4 regions of the Nissabacter sp. SGAir0207 genome follow, and region 1 is predicted to be linked to each of the others. Evidence: predicted binding sites of a transcription regulator. Region 1 holds the regulator's gene; each other region holds the start of a gene.

Region 1 (5,526 bases):
GCGTCTGCCTTGGGCATCAGGCGATGGCCCAGAGCTTCGGCGCGCGCATTGTCCGCGCCCGGCAGGTGATGCATGGCAAGACCTCGCCCATCCGCCATGATGGCGAAGGGGTGTTCCAGTCGCTCAACCAGCCGTTGACCGTTACCCGCTACCACTCGCTGGTGATTGATCCACCGAGCCTGCCCGACTGCTTCCGCGTCACCGCCTGGACGGAGCGCGACGGCGCGCAGGATGAGATCATGGGCATCCGCCACCGCACGCTGCCGCTGGAGGGGGTGCAGTTCCACCCAGAGAGCATCCTGAGCGAACAGGGTTTGCAGCTGCTGGGCAACTTCCTCGCCCGCTGACGGCAACAATTTGCCGCCGCAGGCGATTTCCGGTTGCCTGTAAGTGATTTATTATGCATATTTCCTGATTATAATTTCATGGGCTGTGGCGGCATCGGGTCGTGGCGGCTGGTCTGATGGCAGAGGGAGAGCGGTATGACAGATAAATCAGCAGTGGGTCGTGACACGTTTGATCAGGTGATTTTGCCTGTTTATGCACCGGCACAGTTCATTCCGGTGAAGGGCAAGGGCAGCCGGGTCTGGGATCAGCAGGGCAAGGAGTATGTGGACTTCGCTGGCGGCATCGCGGTGACCGCGCTTGGCCACTGCCACCCGGCGCTGGTGGCGGCGCTGCACCAGCAGGGCGAAACGCTCTGGCACGTCAGCAACGTCTTCACCAATGAGCCGGCGCTGCGTCTGGCGCAGAAGCTGATTGACGCCACCTTCGCCGAGCGTGTCTTTTTCGCCAACTCCGGGGCAGAGGCTAACGAGGCCGCCTTCAAGCTGGCGCGCTACTACGCCTCCCACCGCCATAGCCCTTACAAGAGCAAAATCATCGCGTTCCACAATGCCTTCCACGGCCGCACGCTGTTTACCGTGTCGGTGGGCGGCCAGCCCAAGTACTCCGACGGCTTCGGCCCGAAACCGGCGGACATCGTCCATGTGCCTTACAACGATCTTGATGCGGTGAAAGCGGTCATTGACGACCACACTTGCGCCATCGTGGTGGAGCCGATTCAGGGCGAGGGCGGCGTGACACCCGCAGACGCTGCGTTCCTGCAAGGGTTGCGCGCGCTCTGTGACCAGCATCAGGCACTGCTGGTGTTTGATGAGGTGCAGAGTGGCATGGGCCGGAGCGGCCAGCTCTTCAGCTACATGCACTACGGCGTGACGCCGGACATCCTGACCACCGCCAAGGCGCTGGGGGGCGGTTTCCCGGTCAGCGCGATGCTGACCACCGAGGAGATCGCCTCGGCAATGACGGTCGGCACCCACGGCACCACCTACGGCGGCAACCCGCTGGCCTGCGCGGTGGCTGAGGCGGCATTGGATACCATCAACACCCCGCAGGTGTTGGCGGGCATTGAGGAGCGTCGCCAGCACTTCCTGAAGGCGCTGGAGGCGATCAACCAGAAGTATGCGATCTTCAAAGAGGTGCGCGGCATGGGGCTGTTGCTGGGCGCAGAGCTAAGCGAGCCGTACCAGAACAAGGCCCGCGATATACTGACGGCCGCGGCGGAGCAGGGGCTGATGATGCTCAACGCCGGGCCGAATGTGCTGCGTTTTGCGCCGTCGCTGGTGATCGAGTTTGATGACATCCATGAGGGCATGGCGCGGCTGGAGAAGGCCATCGCCACGCTGGCGGGTTAAATTCCCCTCTACTCTGAAGCCGCCTCCGGGCGGCTTTTTTGATCGCGCCTCACGCGGCGCGCCAGCCAGATGCCGTGGTGCGGGCGCTGTCGCCAGGCCAGGCTGGAGATGGTGTTCATCGCGCTGAGATGGGAGAGGATGCGGCGCAACGGGCGCTCCATCTCGGTCACTGGCATCTCCGGCGCGCTGTCCGGCGCACGGAACATCGGCCCTGACGAGGGGCTGCCGTCGGCCGGGCCGTCATACATCAGCCGCTGCTGGCAGCTCTGGAGCGCAATCTCACAGGTTTCCAAATACTCCTGCGCCAGCGCCGGGGTCAGCATGTAGTGATCGCGCGCCAGAATGGTCATCGCGTTCAGGTGCTCAACAATCGACTGGCTGTGCATCACCCAGAGCCGCATGTCAGTCAGGTAGTGGGAGTTGAAGCCCGGCTCCTGCATCGCCTGATTGAGGGCGGTGTAGAGGGTGTTGTGCGCCTGATTGGCCATGATGCGGGTATAGGCCAGCTTTGCCGGGTCTGGATCGGCGCTGAGCAGCAGGCGGATCGCCTCCTGATAGGCTTCCAGCGCCTGCCAGGCATTGTCGCGCAGCTTGCCACTCTGCCACTGCGGCCAGAGCCAGATGGTGCTGCCGAAGGCCAGCGCGCAGCCAATCAGCGTGTCTACCAGCCGTGGGATCAGGAAGTTGGCGCCATTTTGCGTCACCAGTTGCAGCGTATAGACCGCCGTGATGGTCAGCCCCACCATGCCCAGCCCGTAGTTATTGCGCAGCACCAGATAGGCGGCCAGCATGATTAACACCATCAGGCCCAGCATTGCGGCCTGCGGCAGTTGCAGGTGCAGTACACCGGCGGCCAGCACCAGCCCGGCTAACGTGCCGATGGCCCGGTGCTGGATGCGCACGCGGGTGGCGTTGTAGCCGTTCTGGATCACCAGCAGCGCGGTGAGCAGCACCCAATAGGGTTTCGGCAGGTCAAAGAACAGGCCAATCGAGCTGCCGAGCGCCAGCATCACGCCGACACGTGCGGCGTTGCGCAGTGACATCGAGCGCCAGGAGAGGTAGCGCTTCAGCGCTGGCCAGAAGGGCAGGCGGTTGCGGCTCTCCATCAGGTTGCGGCGATAGAGCGGCCGCTGGGTGTGCAGCAGGCGCGCGATGCGGCTGAAGTGGTAGTAGCAGAACTGGCCGACCGGATTATCAGGGTAGCGGTTGGCAATCTTCTCCAGCGCCGCCAGTTCGCCGCCCATCTCAAAGCGGGCGGAGCGGCGGTGGTAGAGCAGGTCATCGGCAATCATCCGCAGCCGCTTGGCGATCACCTCCGCATTGCGGCGGATAATTGCCTCTGCCTGGCTCTGCGCCACCAGTTTCTGCACCTCCTCTGGCTGGTGCAGGCTGACGGTAATGTGCTCCTGGAGATCGAGCGCTACCTGAAAGGCGCGGAACAGCCGCCGATAGTGCGGGTGGCGTTCGCCGGAGAGCATATGCAGTTGCTGGTAGACCTGCACAATCAAGTCCATCACCTTCTGCTGGCGTTTGAGCAGCGGGGGGAGGGCAGTGTCTGGATCCAGATGCTGGGTCAGCAGGCTGTACTTGGCCTCAACGTAGTCACCCAGTTCGCGGTAGAGCAGGCTGAGCGATTCACGCATCGGCTGCTCTTTCCACAGCCGGAACCAGCCCCAGGTAAACAGCCCATACCAGAGCGTGCCGAGCAGGAATAGCCCCGGCGCCTGCCAGAGCGGCGTGGTGCCAGCCATGCTGAGGGTAAAGATGGCCGCCACCAGCGTGCCGTTGAGCAGCCGGCCATGCAGCGGGCTGAGCTCGCCTGTCACGCCGAGCAGCAGCGCCAGCGCCAGCAAAATCAGCGGCAGCGGCCAGTGGGCGTAGAGCAAGAGCAGTTGCAGTATCAGGCTGCATCCGGCGAACAGCGTGCCGCCAATGGCCAGACGTTTTACATAGCGCCGATGGGGCGTGTCGAGACCGGCGATGTTGCAGCAGGCGGGCACCAGTGAGAAGAGCAAGCCGACCTGGAGCTGGCCGAACAGCAGCGCGATGGCCGCAGGCAGGCAGAGCACCAGCGTTTGCCGCAGGGCGTAGTTGACTTCAGGATGGTAAATAAGGCGGCGCCACATGTTCAATCAGGGAAGAACGGCGCAGTGCGGGGGGCCGCAGCTGCGCCGTGTTGATCCGGGATTAACGGGTGCCGTAGACGACAATCGTTTTGCCGTGGGCGGAGATCAGGTTCTGATCTTCCAGCATTTTCAGGATGCGGCCGACGGTTTCGCGGGAGCAACCCACGATTTGGCCAATCTCCTGGCGGGTAATCTTGATCTGCATACCATCGGGGTGGGTCATGGCATCAGGCTGTTTCGCCAGATTGAGCAGGGTCTGGGCGATACGGCCAGTCACATCCAGGAAGGCGAGGTTGCCCACCTTTTCGGAGGTAACTTGCAGGCGGCGCGCCATCTGGGAGGAGAGGCGCATCAGGATGTCCGGGTTGACCTGGATCAGCTGACGGAATTTCTTGTAGGAGATCTCCGCCACTTCACAAGCCGTTTTGGCGCGTACCCACGCGCTGCGCTCCTGGCCCTCTTCGAACAGGCCAAGCTCGCCGATGAAATCCCCTTGGTTGAGGTAGGAGAGGATCATCTCTTTGCCCTCTTCATCCTTGATCAGCACGGCGACCGAACCTTTCACGATGTAGTAGAGCGTTTCAGCCTTTTCACCCTGGTGAATCAGCGTACTTTTGGAAGGGTATTTATGAATATGGCAGTGAGACAGGAACCATTCGAGAGTAGGGTCTGTTTGCGGTTTGCCGAGAACCATTTGCTTTTATCCTCTGTTGTAATCGCTGCCCAAAATCACAGGGCTCAGAGTTCCCTGTACGGCGTTTTGAAAATACGCCTCTTTCAAGAGTATTAACTGTCTGATAATGCTGCAAGGCGGAGGCTGAAAAGTCGCCAAACGGCGGCCTCGTCGTTCCATTGAAAACCTGACCTTGCTCCATACAGAACATTTTGTTTCGGGTTTGTTTTATCACAGCCTGAACCGAGTGTCTTCTGTTGTCTCGCTTCAGCATGATGAAGATCGGCCCGATTGCCTGTTTGGCTGCGAGGGGTTAGGCTATTTTCAGAAAATAATCGGAGGGTGAGGCTATGCAGGCACGGGTAAAGTGGGTGGAAGGGCTGACGTTTCTGGGGGAGTCCGCGTCGGGTCACCAGATCTTGATGGATGGCAATGCCGGTGACAAGGCACCCAGCCCGATGGAGATGGTGCTGATGTCCGTGGGCGGCTGTAGCGCGATTGATGTGGTCTCCATCCTACAGAAGGCGCGGCAGGATGTGCGCGACTGTGAGGTGCGCCTGACCTCAGAGCGCCGCGACGAGGTGCCGCGCACCTTTACGCACATCAACCTGCACTTTGTGGTGAGCGGCAAGGGGCTGACGGAGAAGAGCGTGGAGCGCGCCGTCAACCTCTCGGCAGAGAAGTACTGCTCGGTGTCGCTGATGCTGGGCAAGGCCGCGTCAGTGACCCATAGCTTTGAGATTGTCAGCGTCGAGTGACGCCCAGGGGGGCGGCCCGCCGCCCCCGTTTACTTGATGATTTTCCCCTCCAGCAGCCGCTGCACCAGCGGTGCCATGATCAACTCCATCGCCAGCCCCATTTTGCCGCCCGGCACCACTAATGTATTGATATGGGAAATAAATGAGCCTTGCAGCATAGCTAGCAGATAGGGGAAATCGATCGCCCCCAGCCCGCGGAAATGGATCACCACCAGACTCTCATCCAGCGAGGGGATCGCCTTGGCGGCAAACGGGTTGGAGGTGTCCACCGT
Region 2 (5,526 bases), 880 kb from region 1:
CGTTGGCGTCCAGCCCCGGCGGGAAGGTGCCGGTGGAAGCTTCCGCCGCCTTGCCCAGCCCCAGTCGGCTCATGTTCGGCATGTGCAGCGGCCCCTTGCGGCCCACGTCAGCCTCGCCGCGCGCGCAGGCTTCGGCAATGTGTCCCAGCGTGTCAGCACCTTTGTCGCCAAACCGTTCAGCGTCTGCGCTATGGCCGATACCGAAAGAGTCCAACACCATGATAAACGTACGTTTCATTCTGTTCTCCTGCGTGTGTTCACGCGTTTGTGCGGCGGGCTGCCAGCCGGGCCACAGGGCTACGCGAAAGGGTGACCGTTATGCCCGGATGCGTTGGTAGATGACCGGCGTCGCCTCCGGCGGTTGCTCGCCGAGCGTGATGGCGGCGCGTACTGCCTCCGCCGCCTGCCACCATGACTCCTCGCTGTTGGCGTGGATCATTGCCAGCGGCTGTTGGGTGTCCACCCGCTCGCCCAGCCGGGCCACCGAGGTCAGGCCGACGCTGTAGTCGATGCTGTCCGACGCCCGCCGGCGGCCACCGCCGAGGGTCACCACGGCCATGCCCAGCGCGCGGGTGTCCACGGCGCGGATATAGCCCTTCTCCGTCGCATAGACCGGTTTGCTCAGCGTCGCCGCTGGCAGATAACGATCGTAGTGCTCAATAAAATCGGTGGGGCCGCGTTGGGCGGCCACCATCCGGCCAAAGATCTCTGCCGCCGCGCCGTTGTCCAGCACGGTTTGCAGTTTGGTGCGGGCCTCGGCGTCATCCTTCGCCAAGCCGCCCGACAGCAGCATCTCCACGCAGAGGGCCATCGTGACCTCAAACAGGCGTGGGTTGCGGTATTCGCCGGTCAGGAAGCGCACGGCTTCGCGCACTTCGACCGCGTTGCCAGCGCTGGAAGCCAGCACCTGGTTCATGTCCGTCAGCAGCGCCGTGGTGTTGCAGCCCGCGCCATTGGCGACGCCGACAATCGCCTGCGCCAGCGACTCGGACTGTTCGTAGGTCGGCATGAATGCGCCGGAGCCTACCTTCACGTCCATCACCAGCGCGTCCAGCCCCTCGGCCAGCTTTTTCGCCAGAATCGAGGCAGTGATCAGCGGGATGGAGTCCACGGTGGCGGTGATGTCACGCGTGGCGTAGAAACGCTTGTCCGCCGGTGCCAGCGAACTGGTCTGGCCGATGATCGCCACCCCCACCTGCTGGATGATGGTACGGAAGCGGGCATCATCCGGGAAGATGTCGAAGCCGGGAATTGCCTCCAGCTTGTCCAGCGTGCCGCCGGTGTGGCCAAGGCCGCGCCCGGAGATCATCGGCACGTAGCCGCCGCACGCCGCCACCATCGGCCCCAGCATTAGCGACGTCACGTCGCCGACGCCGCCGGTGGAGTGCTTGTCCACCACCGGGCCATTCAGCCCCAGACTCTGCCAGTTCAGCACCGCGCCCGAGTCGCGCATCGCCATCGTCAGCGCCACGCGCTCCGGCATGGTCATGTCATGGAAATAGATGGTCATCGCCAGCGCGGCGATCTGACCCTCTGAAACCTGGTTGTCGCGAATGCCATTGATGAAGAAGCGGATTTCCTCTTCCGTCAGCGGCTGGCCGTCACGTTTTTTTCGAATAATTTCTTGTGCCAGAAACAAGGTGTCCCCCTTGCGTCACATGAGTGAAGGCCGCGCCGGAAAACCGGCGCGGCAGGCCCATCAGTAGCCGCCGTTCGCGTTGCCGCTGGCGTGGCCCAACGTGGTCAGCAAGCTGGCCAGCAGGCTGGAGGCACCGAAGCGGAAGTGGCGCGCGTCGGCCCACTGGTCGCCCATGATGCGCCCGGCAATCGCCAGATAGTGCGCCGCGTCTTCCGCGGTGCGCACGCCACCGGCCGGTTTGAAGCCGACCTGCTCACCGACGCCCAGATCGTGAATCACCTGGATCATCAGCTCGGCGCTCTCTGGCGTGGCGTTGACCGGCACCTTGCCGGTGGAGGTCTTGATGAAGTCTGCGCCCGCCTTGATGGCGATCTCGGACGCCTTGCGGATCAGCGCCGCCTGCTTCAGCTCACCGGTTTCGATGATCACTTTCAGCAGCACGTTAGCTGACGCACAGGCCTCTTTGCAGGCTTTCACCAGCTCAAAGCCCACCTGCTCGTTACCGGCGATCAGCGCCCGGTAGGGGAAGACCACGTCCACCTCATCCGCGCCATAGGCGATGGCCGCGCGGGTCTCCGCCAGCGCGATCTCCACGTCATCATTGCCATGCGGGAAGTTGGTCACGGTAGCGATGCGGATCTCAGGGGTGCCCTGCTCACGCAGCGCCTTGCGGGCCACCGGGATAAAGCGTGGGTAGATGCAGATGGCCGCGGTGTTGCCAGCCGGGCTTTTCGCCTGACGGCAGAGCGCAATCACCTTCTCATCGGTGTCGTCTTCGTTCAGGGTGGTTAAATCCATGAGGCTCAGCGCACGCTGCGCTGCGGCGGTTAAATCGGTCATATGACTCTCCAACAGTTATCGTTGCTGACAACCACGATCAGGTCTGAGGGCAACGCACTCTACAGGTTGGCGAGCGGACTTGGTTCCGTGAAGAGCAGGCGGGCACGCAGGCGCATACCACCGTTGAGATCCTTCTCACCGCACTAGCCGGCGCCGGCCAGCGTTGGCTATTGAAACACGCATAAGGGGACGCTTATGTGTTCTGTTTCACAAAATCTGAAAGCCAATTGTAACGCGTTTAGATTACATGTGACAGACATCACATGTTAATCGTTTCAAGCTCAGAAAATGACCGCAATTATGAGTGTACACCAGGCTACCTGGCCCGGTGTGCCGTCCCGGCCCGCAGGCCGCGCCGGCAGGGATTCGCAAGGCAGGATGTTATAATAGTCACAACGGGAAGAGAATGGGATTTCCGCGCCAGCGGTGAAAAGTTTTGTCAACCGGTATACAAACGCCGTGGCCGGGCAGCAAAAATGTTATTTTTATTACATTGCTTTTTCAGACTGGTCAGCCAGCAGTGGCAGGTTAAAGATGCGGCGGGTATTGGCGTTCAGGGCGGCGGCAATCTCTTCGGCCGGTTCACTGCGTAGCTGGCAGAGCACCTCAAAGGTCAGCGCCGCGCGCTCCGGCCGGTTGGGTTGGCCTTGGTAACCGGCCAGCGGCATGTCGGGGGCGTCGGTCTCCAGCAGCAGCGAGGAGAGCGGCAACGCGGCGAAGGTGCGCCGGGTCTTCTGCGCCCGCTCATAGGTGATGGTGCCGCCGACGCCAATCGCGTAGCCCAGCTTGATGAAGGCTTCCGCCTGTGACTGGCTGCCGGCAAAGCCATGCACCACGCCAGTGGCTGGCAACTTGTGCTGGCGCAGCATCGCCGCCAGCGGGTCATGGGTGCGGCGCGAGTGCAGGATCACCGGCAGGTTCGCCTGCTTCGCCAGATGGAACTGCGCCGCCAGCAGCGCCTTCTGCCGCTCAAAGCGCGGGTTCTCCATATAAAGATCTAACCCAATCTCCCCCACCGCCACGCACTTGGGGTCGGGCTGCCGCAGGCGATCGGCCAGTGCCGCCAGCGCCGCGTCATCATGCCGGTCGATGAACAGCGGGTGCAGCCCGAGGGCGGCAAAGAGCGCCGGATGGCTGGCGGCCAGCTCACTGACGAGGGCAAAGCGATCGGCGCTGATGGCTGGCACAATGATCTGCCGCACGCCGTGCGCCGCCGCCTGCGCGATGCTCTGTTGCGCGTCATGCACAAAGGGCGGGAAATCAAAGTGGCAATGGGTATCAATAAAGTAACGTGGAAGGGTCATCCGGCCTGCTCCTGATCATCGGGTTCCTCATTTTGCGCCACTGGCGGCGCATCGGCCAGCAGTCCGCTGACCGCATCGCTCACGGCGGCCACCAGTGGCGTATCGGTGACCAGCGGCGTATTGGCCGGTTCGCCCGCGGGCAGCGGTGGCGTGCCCGCGAGCACGGCGTCCGGCACCTTGGTGAGCGGCAGGATGTCTGGCACCTGATCGTCCTGCGGCAACAGCCAGTGGGCGACGGTGGCGAGGAAGTAGCGCGCGCAGCGCCGTCCGAGGTGATAGTCGCGGTTCAGCGCTGGCAGGCGGCTGCCGAGCGCCCGGCTGGCCAGCGGTTTCGGCGGGAAGATCTCAAAGATGCGCAGGTTGTCCGGCGGCTGTTCGATGAATTGCTGGATGCGGCGATAGCTCTGCTCATGGTGCTGCATCATGTGGATCAGCTGTTGCAGGCTGCTTTCGCTCAGCCACTGCTCCATCCGTTTCATCCACTGCGGCGTGTAGAACATCTGCGACGGCACCGTGCGGATGACGATGATGGTATCCGCGCCGCGCCGCCACGCCTCCTCCACCGGGATGGCCGCGCTGATGCCGCCATCCTGGTAGCTCACCCCCTCCAGCTCCACCCCCTGCCGGTAGAAGCCAGGGATGGCGCTGGAGGCCTTGAGCACCGACAGCCAGTTCTCCGGCGTCGGCGCAAAGTAGACCGGCGAGTAGTCATCGCTGCGGCAGGCGCACATCAGGAATTCGCGGTCATTGCCGAGGTAGTCGGAAGCCTGCTCCAGCGCTAGCGGCATCTGTTGGTGGGTTGCCTCCACCAGCCAGTCGAGATCGATCAGGTGGCCGCCGCGCACAAAGCGCAAGGGGTTGAAGAACTGGGGAGCGGTGGTGTAGCAGGAGATTACGCGCCGGGCATAGCCGGGCTGGCGGCAGACAAAGGCGGAGAGGTTTTGCGCACCGGCAGAGGTGCCGATCAACAGGTCGAAGGGATCGAAGTGGGCGCGCTGGAACTCATCCAGCACGCCGGCCGTGAAGATTCCACGTTGTCCGCCCCCTTCACACACCAGCGCGATTTTGCCTGGCCGGTAGGGTTTGTAGGCCAGGGACTCAATGTTCCCCAGCGTGATGGGTATCCTGTATCCCAACCTTCACCTCATTACCCGGCTATTCCGCACCGGGGAGGATAACCGGCGGGCCTCCTGGCCGTCACCCCTTAATGCCCTGCTGGCTGGGGTGGGTGGCGTCCTGCCAATGAGCCACTGGCGTACGCCCCGTTAGCCAGCCACACGTTTCCATCGTGTGGCGGCCAACGAGGCGGCCAGCGGGTGCGTCAGCCCGCTAAGAGCGGCGGCGACCGGTAAACAGACTGATCAGGAACAGGATGATGCCGACGACGAAGACAATTTTCGCAGCCCATGCCGCGGTACCTGCCAGTCCACCAAAGCCCAGCGCCGCAGCGATCAGCGCGATGACTAAAAAGATAATGCCCCATCGAAACATAAATCTCTCCTTACCTTATTGAAATTCGAGACACCGTTGTACAGCCTGGATCTCACCGACTGACGATGAAACCTATGTTAAAAAGATAGCGTAAAATCAGGAAATTGCCTGACCCGCCCCCTCTTTAGGACTGACACGGTCGTTTTTTCTTGTGGTTTTGGTTAGTTACCGGCCGCCCCGACGGGGCGGCCCTGACCTCGGGTCATCGGGGCCGGTTGGCCCCGGATGTTATGGCTTGATGGTCAGGTCGTT
Region 3 (5,526 bases), 750 kb from region 1:
CGTGTCGGCGGCGTTGCGCACCAGCGTTTTGCCCACCTCGGTGGAGCCGGTGAAGGAGATTTTGCGCACCACCGGGCTGGCCATGATGGCCTCGCTGATGGCGGAGGTGTCGCCAGCCACGCCGTTCAACACCCCTTTCGGCACCCCGGCGCGGTCAGCCAGCGCCAGCAGGGCAAACGCCGACAGCGGCGTATTGTTGGCGGGCTTGATCAGGCCGGTGCAGCCCGCGGCCAGCGCCGGGCCAAGTTTGCGCGTCAGCATCGCCAGCGGGAAGTTCCACGGGGTGATGGCCGCCACCACGCCAATCGGCTCACGGGTCGCCAGAATGCGTGACCCCGCTTTCGCGCCGGGAATGATCTCGCCGTTGGCGCGCTTGGCCTCCTCGGCAAACCACTGGATAAAGCTGGCAGCGTAGTCCACCTCGCCCAGCGCCTCTTTCAGCGGCTTGCCCTGCTCCGCCACCATCAGCTCGCCCAGATACTGTTTGTTCTCGTTGATCAGCTGATACCAGCGGTAGAGGATCTCCGAGCGCGCTTTGGCGGGTTGGCTGCGCCAGCCCGGCAGCGCCGCTTCGGCGGCGCGGATGGCGGCTTCGGTCTCCGCCTGCCCGGCTTTCGCCACCTGCGCCACCACCGCGCCAGTGGCCGGGTTCAGCACATCAAAGGTTTCGTTGGCCCGGTGCCATTCACCCGCCACAAAGTAGCCGGTCTTAAATAAGTCGTTATTTGTCAGGCGTTCATCGCTTGTCATGGTTATCTCCTGATCGCTGCGCGGCATCAGCGCCGCATACTTATCATTCAAGGAGTAAGTATAGCGGCTTATCATGTCACCGATGCGCAGGGCCAGTACGTCAGGCCATCCGGGGGCGGGCGGCGTGCGCGGGAGAAGGAGGGAAACAGAGTGAGGCAGGACGCCAGACACAAAAAAGCCAGACCGGAGTCTGGCTTTCTAATCAGGCGCTGAGCAGCGCGTTCTGGTACTTGTGCAGCATGTCCGCCAGCCGTTGCACCGGCTCGGTGACGTTGCGCGGCGCTTCATACAGCACCAGCTTCTGCTGGTACTCATTCAGCTCCTTCAGCATCCGGTTGTAGTAGTAGCGGCGTTTGGCATCGCTCTTGGCCGTCACCACATGGTCGGCGGTGTTGCGGATACGCTTGTGGAACGCCGAGAGATCCTCATTGACCGGGATCTCCACCTGCCGCATCCGCTGGTGGGCAATGATCAGCGTCAGCGCCAGCCGGTATTTGGCGATGTCATTCGGGAACATCACCAGCAACTGGTTGAGCTGCTGGTAGAGTGCCGGCAAATGGTTCTCACGGCGGCGCGCCACCTGAGTGGTCAGTGCCGAGACGGCGCTGCTCACCAGCCGGTTGAGCAGCGTGCGCCCGGTGCGCTCCTTGGATTTGTCGCGGATCAGCAGGATCACCAGCAGCGCGACGCCCGCGCCAATGAACTGGCCGGTGGCGCTGTCGAGGAAGCTGGTCACGTTGAACTCCATCGGGTTGCTCAGCACCAGAATGTTGATGCTGCCCGCCAACAGGCCAAGGGTGCCGAGCCGCCGCTTCTGCACCTCGATGCCGCAGATAAAGGTCAGCACGCCAAGGCAGAGGCAGAGCAGCACCACGCTCTGCTGGGTGGCGGGCAGGAGCAACATGAAGTAGAGCGAGCCGACCGGGATCGCCACCATCATCCCCAGCACGAAGTCCATCGCCATCATGCGCGGGTTGGGTGTGCGCATCGCCAGCGCCGTCACCACGGCGATGATCACCATAAAGCCGCTGCCGGAAGTCCAGCCCGTCCACAGCCAGAGCAGGCAGCCGAAGGCGGTGGCGGAGAAGGTGCGCAGGCCGTTGATCAGCGCATGGTAACGCTCGGCGGAGGAGGGTTTGACCACCACCACCTCATCATGCAGCACGTTCTCCTCGATGCTACTGATGCTGCTGTTGGTGCGTACCCCTTTCGCCAGCATCAAATAGCGCGAGGCCGCGCCGACCCAACTGGTCACGGTCACCGGCGCGGTGGCGTCGTTGGTCAGCAGGTGGCGCAGCATCTTCATGCGTTTGTGCACCTCCACCATGCTCTCCGCTGGCTCATCGAACAGCTGGCGCATCGACTCGGAGATCTCCTCCGGGTGGTTCATCAGGATGAAGTAACTTTCGCAGGCTTGGGTGATCATGGTCAGCGACAGGGTATGCATCGCCCGCAGCCGCCGGTTGGCGCGCGTCCAGCGGGAGGACTCCATCATCAGGTGCCCACGCATCCCGTTCAGCGCGTTGGTGCTTTTCACCAGATCGCCCCACGCCTTGTCCACCGTCTCGCGCTCGGTGGAGCGCAGGCAGAGCTGCATCAGGCGGTACTGGTCTACCAGCAGCTTCTCCACCAGCCGGTCGATGTCATTTTTGATCGAGCGCGGCGAGAAGAGCAGATCGGCGATCACCGCACTGACGATGCCCAGCACAATCTCGCTACAGCGCTCCACGGCAAACTGCGGCGTTTGCAGCGGCGTGTTGGCGGAGGTGACGACGATAATCAGCGCGGTGTAGCCCGCCAGCCCAAGGGCGTAGGAGTTCTCCACCCGCACCAGCGATGACCACCAGGTGCAGAAGCCCGCCCAGATGCAGCAGAGCAGCAGCATCACCACCGGCGCGCGCACGGTGGTGGTGATGATCACCAGCGCCGCCAGACAGCCGATGAAGGTGCCGATGATACGCAGCCAACCCCGGTGGCGGATGGCCCCGGAGAACGGCTCGCCACCGGCGACGAAGGCTGGCCCGGCGACCACGATGGCGGCGGTCATCGCTGACCAGCGCGGCGTGACCAGCTCAAGGTGGAACCCCAGAATCAGGGCAAACAGAATGGCGAAGGTCAGTTTGAACGCGAACCGCATACGCGGGAACGGGAATTCAATGTTAAGGCTTCTCATCGCCTCCCCTTAGCCGAACTCACGCAGGCGGTGCAGGAACTGCACGAAGGGCGAAGCCTGTTGCAGGTTGCGATCGTTCGGGCCGGTCAGCACCACGGTGGCGGTGGTGCCAGCCGGGTAAGGGTGGCTCTGGTCGATGTCATCCAGACGGATCTTCACCGGCACGCGCTGTGCCAGCCGCACCCACTCCAGATTGCTGTCGATGGTCGCCAGCCCCTTGCTGTCCACGGTGCTGCTGCTGTTGGTCACGCCCGCGGCAACGCTGTCCACGGTGCCGTGCATGATGCGGTTGCTGCCGAGCGGGGTGATCTCCGCGCGGTCGCCCACCCTCACCTGCGGCAGTTTGGTCTCTTCCATATAGGCGAGGATGTAGAAGGTGTTCTTCTTCACCAGCGCCACGGCGGTGGAGCCGCGGGTGATGAATTCGCCGCCATGCACGCGCAGGTTGGTCACCCAGCCGTCAGCCGGGGCGCGCACATCGGTACGGGCCAGATCCAGCCGCGCCGAGTCGCGCGTCGCCTCGGCTTTTGCCAGCTGGTGCAGGGTGGTTTGCAGCGAGTTGTTCGCCTGATCGATCTCCTCCTGCGACATCGCCTGCACGCCTAGGCGCACGCGGCGGCCCGCCTCGCGTTTTTTCTCGGCGGCCAGCGCCTGATAGTAGGCCACGTCCGCCTCGGCCTCATCGAGCGCCTGCTGGTAGCGCGGCTTATCGATGGTGAAGAGGATCTGGCCCGCTTTCACCAGCTGGTTATCCACCACTGGCACGGCGGTGATCAGCCCGCTGACGTCCGGCGCCAGCCCGACCACATCGGCGGTGAACTTGGCGTCACGGGTCCAGGGGGATTCGGTGTAGAACACCCAGGCGCGGAAAATCGCGATGGCCGCCAGGATGACCAGGAGCAGAGTGATCGCAACACGGATTATTTTTATGGATAGGGTTTTCACGGAACGGCCTCAGACAAAAAGACAAGAGATCAGATAGAACAAGCAGCAGTACAGCGCGGTGTTGAACAGCGCTGGATGCCAAACAAAATCATAGATCCCGGTGGGTTGCAGCAGTCGTCGCAGGAGGAAGAAGAGGGCCAGCGCGACGATGATCTCGAAGAATACCGGGGGGAACGATAATCCGAAAATTACCATTACCGGAAGCAAACTCATCATTTATTCCTTATTGTTTACTCTACCGGGCTAATGCCTCACCATAACTGCGCACGCGCTTCAGATATTTTAGGCAATATCCGGCTCCCGCCACCGAAAAAAGGTCGGAAACCGAGAATGAAAAGTAAACTGGAGCAACGCGGAGGTGTCGCAGGAAGAACTGATTGACTAAAGATTCGCCTGACGAGAGGCACTTCACCTGTGCCACTATGTTAGCCTGCTTATTAAAGCCTTATCTACCTTATGTGATCTAAATCACTTTTAAGCCAGAGTGAATAATGGAAAGACTGAAACGGATGTCCGTGTTCGCCAAAGTGGTGGAGTGCGGCTCCTTCACGGCCGCGGCGCGGCAGCTGGAAATGAGCGTCTCCTCCATCAGCCAGACCGTCTCCAAACTGGAGAATGAGCTACAGGTGAAGCTGCTGAACCGCAGCACCCGCAGCATCGGCCTGACCGAGGCGGGCAAGATCTACTACCAAGGTTGCCGACGCATGTTGCAGGACGTGTTGGAGGTGCATGAGCAGCTCTACGCCTTCAATAACACCCCGACCGGCACGCTGCGCATCGGCAGCTCCTCCACCATGGCGCAAAATGTGCTGGCGAACATGACCGCCGACATGATGCGCGAGTACCCCGGCCTGACGGTCAATCTGGTGACCGGCATCCCCGCGCCAGACCTGATCGCCGATGGGCTGGACGTGGTGATCCGCGTCGGCGCGTTGCAGGACTCCAGCCTCTTCTCGCGCCGCCTCGGCTCGATGCCGATGGTGGTGTGCGCCGCCCGCAGCTACCTCAGCCAGCACGGCTCGCCGGAGAAGCCAGCGGACATCGTCAACTTCTCTTGGCTGGAGTACAGCGTGCGCCCAGACAGCGAGTTCGAGCTGATCGCGCCAGAGGGCATCACCACCCGCCTTAGCCCGCAGGGGCGTTTCGTCACCAATGATTCGCAGACCATGATCCGCTGGCTGAAGGCCGGTGCTGGCATCGCCTACGTGCCGCTGATGTGGATCATCGATGAGATTAACGCCGGGGAGGTGGAGATTCTGTTTGCCCGCTACCACTCCGATCCGCGGCCGGTCTACGCCCTCTATACCGAAAAGGACAAGCTGCCGCTGAAGGTGCAGGTGTGCATTAACTATCTGACAGAGTACTTCAACCACGTCGGTACGCTGTTCCAGCAGTACCGCGAGCAGCGGCCAAGCGAGGAGTGAGGCCCTGCCCGGATGGGCAGGGCCAGGGGATCAGGCGGTGCCGCCCACGGTGAGGGCATCCAGCTTCAGGGTCGGCTGGCCAACGCCGACCGGCAGGCTCTGCCCCTCTTTGCCACAGACGCCCACGCCGCGATCCAGCGCCAGGTCATTGCCGACCATCGAGATCTGCTGCATCGCCTCAATGCCCGAGCCGATCAGGGTCGCGCCCTTCACCGGCTTGGTGATGCGCCCCTT
Region 4 (5,526 bases), 1.2 Mb from region 1:
AATCAAAATTGAACATGCGTTTTTCCTTAGTCACGTCAGCAGAACGTCGCGGGCATCTGGTGTTCAGGGTAGCCGGTTTTGCGGCGGGCGGAAGGGGGAAGTGTGCGCACCGGGCGGGTGCCCGGCGGCAAGGGGTCACTCGAGGTAGAACACCTCGCGCAGGTCGTCGCTGACCGGGCTGTTGTCCGGGTTGCTGGGCATCACGTCCGCCATGTGCTTCCACCACTGCTGGCAGATCTCCGTCTGTGCCACGGCGGCCCAGCGCGCCTCGGACTCAATCTCGACAAAGCCAAACAGCAGGTGGCGCTTCTCATCCAAAAAGATGCTGTAGTGGTGCGCGCCATGCTGCTTCAGCACCTCGGCCAGCTCCGGCCAGATCGGGTTGTGGCGGCGCTGGTACTCCGCGTGGGCATTGGGGTTGACCTGCATCACAAAACTTTTCCGAATCATCTTCGCTCCTCGGGAAGGCCGGGCGCAGGCGCGCCCGGCGGGATAGGGCGCTCAGAGCGCCTGCAAATAGAGTGCACGCACCTGCTCGCGGCTGGCGGGCTGCGGGTTGCAGGGGGCGCAAGGGTCGGCCAGCGCGTTGTCGAGCCAGCCCTCAATGTCTTGCTCGCGGATGCCGAGCGCCCGGAAGCCCGCCGGAATGCCGACCTGCGCCGAGAGCGCGCGGATGGCGTCAATCGCCGCCTCGCTCGCCTGCTCCTCCGTCATGCTCTGGGTATCGACGCCCATCGCCTGCGCCACGCGGGCAAAGCGCGCCGCCGCCGCTGGGCGGTTGAACGCCTCCACCACCGGCAGCAGGATGGCGTTGCAGACGCCGTGCGGCAGGTTGTGGGTCGCGCCCGGTTGGTGCGCCAGCGCATGTACCAGCCCCAGCCCGGCGCTGTTGAACGCCATGCCCGCCAGGTATTGGCCGTAGGCCATCATTTCGCGCGCCTCGCCGTCGTCACCCTGCGCCACCGCACGCGGCAGCCAGCGGCTGATGACGCGGATTGCCTCCAGCGCCGAGTGGTCGGTCAGGGTGTGCGCGCCGAGGGAGACGTAGGCCTCAATGGCGTGGGTCAGGGCGTCCATGCCGGTGGCGGCGGTGACCGGTGCCGGGATGGCGCGCATCACCGCCGGGTCATCCACCGCGATGTCCGGGATCAGGTGGGTGCTGATGATCACCTCCTTAACGTGCCGCTGGCTGTCGGTGATCACCGCGTTGCTGGTCAGTTCGGCGGCGGTGCCAGCGGTGGTGTTGATCGCCACCAGAAACACGCCGGGCTGCGCCACCTTGCCGACGCCCGCGTAGGCGGTGGCCGGGCCGGGGTTGGCGGTGAGGATCTTGATCGCCTTGGCGGTATCAATCGGGCTGCCGCCGCCGAAGGCGATCAGATAGTCGCACTGGTGGTCGAGGAAACTGGCGTAGCCAGCATCCACCAGCTCGGAGGTGGGGTTGGGGGTAACGTCGCGGAACAGCGCGTAGGGCAGGCTGGCAGCTTCCAGCCCGGCAAACAGGCCATCCAGCAGGCTAAGATCCACCAGCTGGCCATCGGTGACCACCAGCGCCTTGCCCGGCGCGCGCTGCGCCAGCAGGCTGACCAGATCGGCAATCGCCCCTTCGCCGTGCAGGCTGATTTTTGGTAACGCAAGCATAAAACTCATGGCAAAACCCTCTTAAAGAGAAAGATAAGACTGTTTTTGCCGTGAGATCTGGGGGCCGGGCCAGCCAGCCCCCGTTCCATCAGGCGCGCTGGGCCAGCACGCCGCGTTCGTAGCCGCGCACCGTCTCCAGCCACTGGCTGCCGACCGGCACGTTATGGCGCTGGCAGTAGACATCCCACACCGCCTGCCACGGCAGCGATTTCTGCTCCTCGAGCAGCGCCAGCCGACCGGTGTAGTCGCCCGCCTGCTCCAGCTGTTTCAGTTGCTCGGTCGGCTCCAGCAGCGCGCGCAGCAGCGCTTTCTTCATGTTGCGGGTGCCGATGACCCACGCGGCGATGCGGTTGATGGAGGCGTCAAAGAAGTCGAGGCCGATGTGCACGCGGTCAAACAGATCGTGGCGCACGATCTCATTGGCGATTGCCTGTGTCTCGTCATCCAGCAGCACCACGTGGTCGCTGTCCCAGCGCACCGGGCGGCTGACGTGCAGCAGCAGGCGCGGCACGAACAGCATCGCGCTGGAGATCTTGTCGGAGATCACCTCGGTCGGGTGGAAGTGGCCAGCATCCAGACAGAGCGCGGTCTGGCGGCTGGCGGCGTAGCCGAGGAAGAACTCGTTGGAGCCGACGGTGAAGCTCTCGGCACCGATGCCAAACAGCTTGCTCTCCACCGCATCGATGTGGTGGCGGCTGTCCAGCTTCTCGCTGATCACCTCATCCAGCGCGCTGAGCAGGCGCTGGCGGAAGGCCAGACGATCGACGGTCAGGTCTTTCATGCCATCCGGCACCCAGATGTTCATCACCGACGGCGTGCCCAGCTCGCGGCCAAAGTAGGCGGAGACGCGGCGGCTGGCCTGACAGTGCTCAATCCAGAATTGGCGCACCTCCGGGTTGGCGCTGGAGAGGGTAAAGCCGTCGGCGCTCAGCGGGTGGGAGAAGCAGGAGGGGTTGAAGTCCAGCCCCAGCTGGTTGTCACGCGCCCACGCCACCCAATTGGCGAAGTGCTGCGGCTCAATCTCGTTGCGTGCCACCGGTGCGTCAGACTCCAGGTAGATGGCGTGCAGGTTGAGGCGCTTAGGCCCTGGGATCAGCGCGAACGCCTGCTCAAGATCCGCGCGCAATTCCTGGGCGTTGCGCGCCTTACCGGGGTAGTTGCCGGTCGCCTGAATGCCGCCAGTCAGGCCGCCGGTGGGGTTCTCAAAGCCGGCGACGTCATCGCCCTGCCAGCAGTGCATGGAGACCGGCACGTGGTCGAGGGCAGCCAGCGCCGCCTCGGCGTCAATGTTCAGGGCGGCAAAGCGCTGTTTTGCCAGTTCCCAGGCCTGGTCGATGGATGCGGTCATACTGAATACTCCTCATGAGCGTGGCTGAGCGCCTCAAAACGGCGACAGTGGGTATCAAAATCAGGGTGGGTCTGCGGCGTGTAGCGGCGCAGCGGGAAGTTGTCGGCCAGCAGGCGGCGGTAGTCGGCGGCGTCTTTGACATCGCCCAGCGCCATCAGCTGGCAGCCGATGTTGCCAAGCGTCGAGGCCTCCACCGGCCCGGCGGTGACGGTCAGGCCACAGGCGTCGGCGCACAGCTGGTTCAGGAAATCGTTCTGGCTACCGCCGCCGACAATGTGCAGCTGCTGCAACGGCGCGCCGCGCAGCTCGCCCAGCTCGCGCGCCACCTGGCGGTAGGTGAGCGCCAGACTGTCAAAGATGCAGCGCGCCAGCGCCGCCGCCTCCTGCGGTTCCGGGTGCTGCTGCTCACGGCAGGCACGGCGGATCTCCTCGACCATCGAGACCGGGTTGATGAAGCGCGCGTCGTTGGGGTTCACCAGCGAGGTGAAGGCTGGCTGTTGCGCCGCCGCCGCCACCAGCGCCGGGATGTCGCTTACCGCCAGCTCGCGGCAGACGCACTGCAACAGCCACATGCCCATGATGTTTTTCAGCACCCGGTAGCGCCCCTCGATGCCACCCTCGTTGGTCATGTTGGCGCGGCGGGCGGCGGCGTGGGTGTAGGGGCGGTCGCTGTCGATGCCAATCAGCGACCAGGTGCCGGAACTGAGGTAGGCGCAGTCGTCACCAGCCAGCGGCGCGGCCACCACCGCGCTGGCGGTGTCATGGGTCGCCACTGAGACCACTGGCACCCGGCGGCCCGAGGGGGCCGCCCAGTGGCCGAGGGCGCGCCCCGGCTGGCTTGGCGTGCCAAACCAGCGTTCAGGGGCACCGGCGTAGTCCAGCAGCGTGCGATCCCAGTCGCCGCTGTGCACCTCCAGCAGTTGGGTGGTGCTGGCGTTGGTGTACTCCCAATTCAGCTCGCCGGTCAGGCGGTAGTGGAAGTAGTCCGGCATCAGCAGCAGGTGGGCGGTTTTTTCCACCCACTCCGGCCGCTGGCGGCTGAGCGCTTTCAACTGGAACAGGGTGTTGAACGGCAGTAGCTGGATGCCGGTGCGGCCATAGAGCCACTCCGCGCCCAGCTCGCGCACCGCCTCGGCCATGATGCCGTCGGTGCGGTGGTCGCGGTAGGAGACCGGCAGGCCGACGCGCTCGCCGTCGGCGTCGATCAGCACGAAGTCAACGCCCCAGGTGTCGATGCCGATGCTGTCCAGCTCGATGCCCGCGGCGTCAATCAGTTGCAGGCCGTGGCGCATCTGCTGCTCCAGGTTGTCCACATCCCAGATGTGATGCCCGTCGTGCTCCACCAGCTGGTTGGTGAAGCGGTGCATCTCTTTGAGGGTAATGCGGCGGCTGCCGGTGTGGAAGCTGGCGAGCATCACCCGCCCGCTGGAGGCGCCTAAATCCACTGTGGCGATATTGCGTACGGTCATCGTGGTTATCCCTTAACAGACTATGCAGCGAGTGTAGGGAGTGGCGCGCCGCGCCACCTTCCGGTGAGTGCCACCCGCCAAAAGCGGTTGGCAAAATGGCAAAGATCGTCGTGAAACAGATCACATTTCCCGGCCATCAACCCTTTTACCTCAGTTGTTAATGGGATGTGATCTGCCACACAGTTCGCAGCCAAAGCGGCCAAATCTTGAAAAAATGACCGCATTCACGCCACCGCCTGCCGCCATTTCAAGGCAGCGGGGGCGGGCGGCGCTTTACACTGCGACCTATTCAGATGAGCGATGGGTTTACTTGCATTATTTTGATTCGTTGATGTTCCATGCCCGCCGCTGGCGGGGGGACGACTGACCGGAGGCACCAAAATGACGTTACTGGCAGGTGATGAATTTTTTGCGTCCAGGGCAATGACCGTGACGGTGGAACCCCGCGCGCCGCAGCTGCCCTTCCCGGAGCACCACCATGACTTCTACGAGATTGTGCTGGTGGAGAGCGGGGCGGGGGTGCACATCTTCAATGACCGCCCCTACACCCTGTGCAGCGGCACCGTCTGCTTTGTGCGTGACCGCGACCACCACCTGTTCGAGAACGTGGAGGGGCTGCACCTGACCAACGTGCTCTACCGGTCGCCGCACGCCTTCCGCTTCCTGACCGGCATTGACCGCTTCCTGCCGCAGGAGAGCGAGCAGGTGCACTGGCACATCGGCCAGGGGGCGTTGCAGGAGGCGCGCCGCCACATCCAGACGCTGGCGCAACTGGCCGCCGACCCCAGTGACGCTGGCGTGGCGGCCAGCGAGGGGCAGTTCCTGCAACTGCTGCTGTTGTTGCACCGCAGTTGTTGCCAGCAGGGCGCGACCGGCGGGCGTGATGCCAATGTACAGGCGCTGCTGCGCTGGCTGGATGGCAACTTCACCGAGGAGGTGGATTGGGGCGAGCTGGCGGATCGCTACTCGCTGGCGCTGCGCACCCTGCACCGGCAGGTGAAGCAGCACACCAGCATGACGCCGCAACGCTACCTGAACCGCCTACGGCTGCTGGAGGCGCGCCGCCGG

What was found. The regulator CRP, encoded in region 1, controls carbon source genes, mostly activating them, when cyclic AMP is high. The targets are predictions, from matches to a motif close to ATGTGANNNNNNTCACAT.
Region 2: the regulator CRP is predicted to act here: its motif matches at 2,727-2,744, upstream of deoC (deoxyribose-phosphate aldolase).
Region 3: the regulator CRP is predicted to act here: its motif matches at 4,325-4,342, upstream of aaeR (HTH-type transcriptional activator AaeR).
Region 4: the regulator CRP is predicted to act here: its motif matches at 4,567-4,584, upstream of rhaB (rhamnulokinase).

What each region holds. Positions count from the first base shown of each region.
Region 1 is NZ_CP028035.1:274,385-279,910, forward strand. It holds gene C1N62_RS01170 (aminodeoxychorismate synthase component II) at 1-347, shown strand, start outside; gene C1N62_RS01175 (aspartate aminotransferase family protein) at 483-1,697, shown strand; gene C1N62_RS01180 (YccS/YhfK family putative transporter) at 1,706-3,823, opposite strand; gene crp (cAMP-activated global transcriptional regulator CRP) at 3,885-4,517, opposite strand; gene C1N62_RS01190 (OsmC family protein) at 4,847-5,254, shown strand; gene C1N62_RS01195 (phosphoribulokinase) at 5,284-5,526, opposite strand, start outside.
Region 2 is NZ_CP028035.1:3,322,111-3,327,636, forward strand. It holds gene deoB (phosphopentomutase) at 1-238, opposite strand, end outside; gene deoA (thymidine phosphorylase) at 317-1,639, opposite strand; gene deoC (deoxyribose-phosphate aldolase) at 1,700-2,479, opposite strand; gene C1N62_RS14880 (TatD family hydrolase) at 2,968-3,783, opposite strand; gene C1N62_RS14885 (patatin family protein) at 3,780-4,919, opposite strand; gene C1N62_RS14890 (DUF1328 domain-containing protein) at 5,113-5,274, opposite strand; gene osmY (molecular chaperone OsmY) at 5,503-5,526, opposite strand, start outside.
Region 3 is NZ_CP028035.1:3,453,790-3,459,315, forward strand. It holds gene C1N62_RS15550 (NAD-dependent succinate-semialdehyde dehydrogenase) at 1-750, opposite strand, end outside; gene aaeB (p-hydroxybenzoic acid efflux pump subunit AaeB) at 953-2,923, opposite strand; gene aaeA (p-hydroxybenzoic acid efflux pump subunit AaeA) at 2,933-3,868, opposite strand; gene aaeX (p-hydroxybenzoic acid efflux pump operon protein AaeX) at 3,878-4,081, opposite strand; gene aaeR (HTH-type transcriptional activator AaeR) at 4,360-5,292, shown strand; gene tldD (metalloprotease TldD) at 5,323-5,526, opposite strand, start outside.
Region 4 is NZ_CP028035.1:1,476,773-1,482,298, forward strand. It holds gene C1N62_RS06260 (iron-containing alcohol dehydrogenase) at 1-16, opposite strand, end outside; gene rhaM (L-rhamnose mutarotase) at 136-450, opposite strand; gene fucO (lactaldehyde reductase) at 502-1,650, opposite strand; gene C1N62_RS06275 (L-rhamnose isomerase) at 1,730-2,989, opposite strand; gene rhaB (rhamnulokinase) at 2,986-4,458, opposite strand; gene rhaS (HTH-type transcriptional activator RhaS) at 4,840-5,526, shown strand, end outside.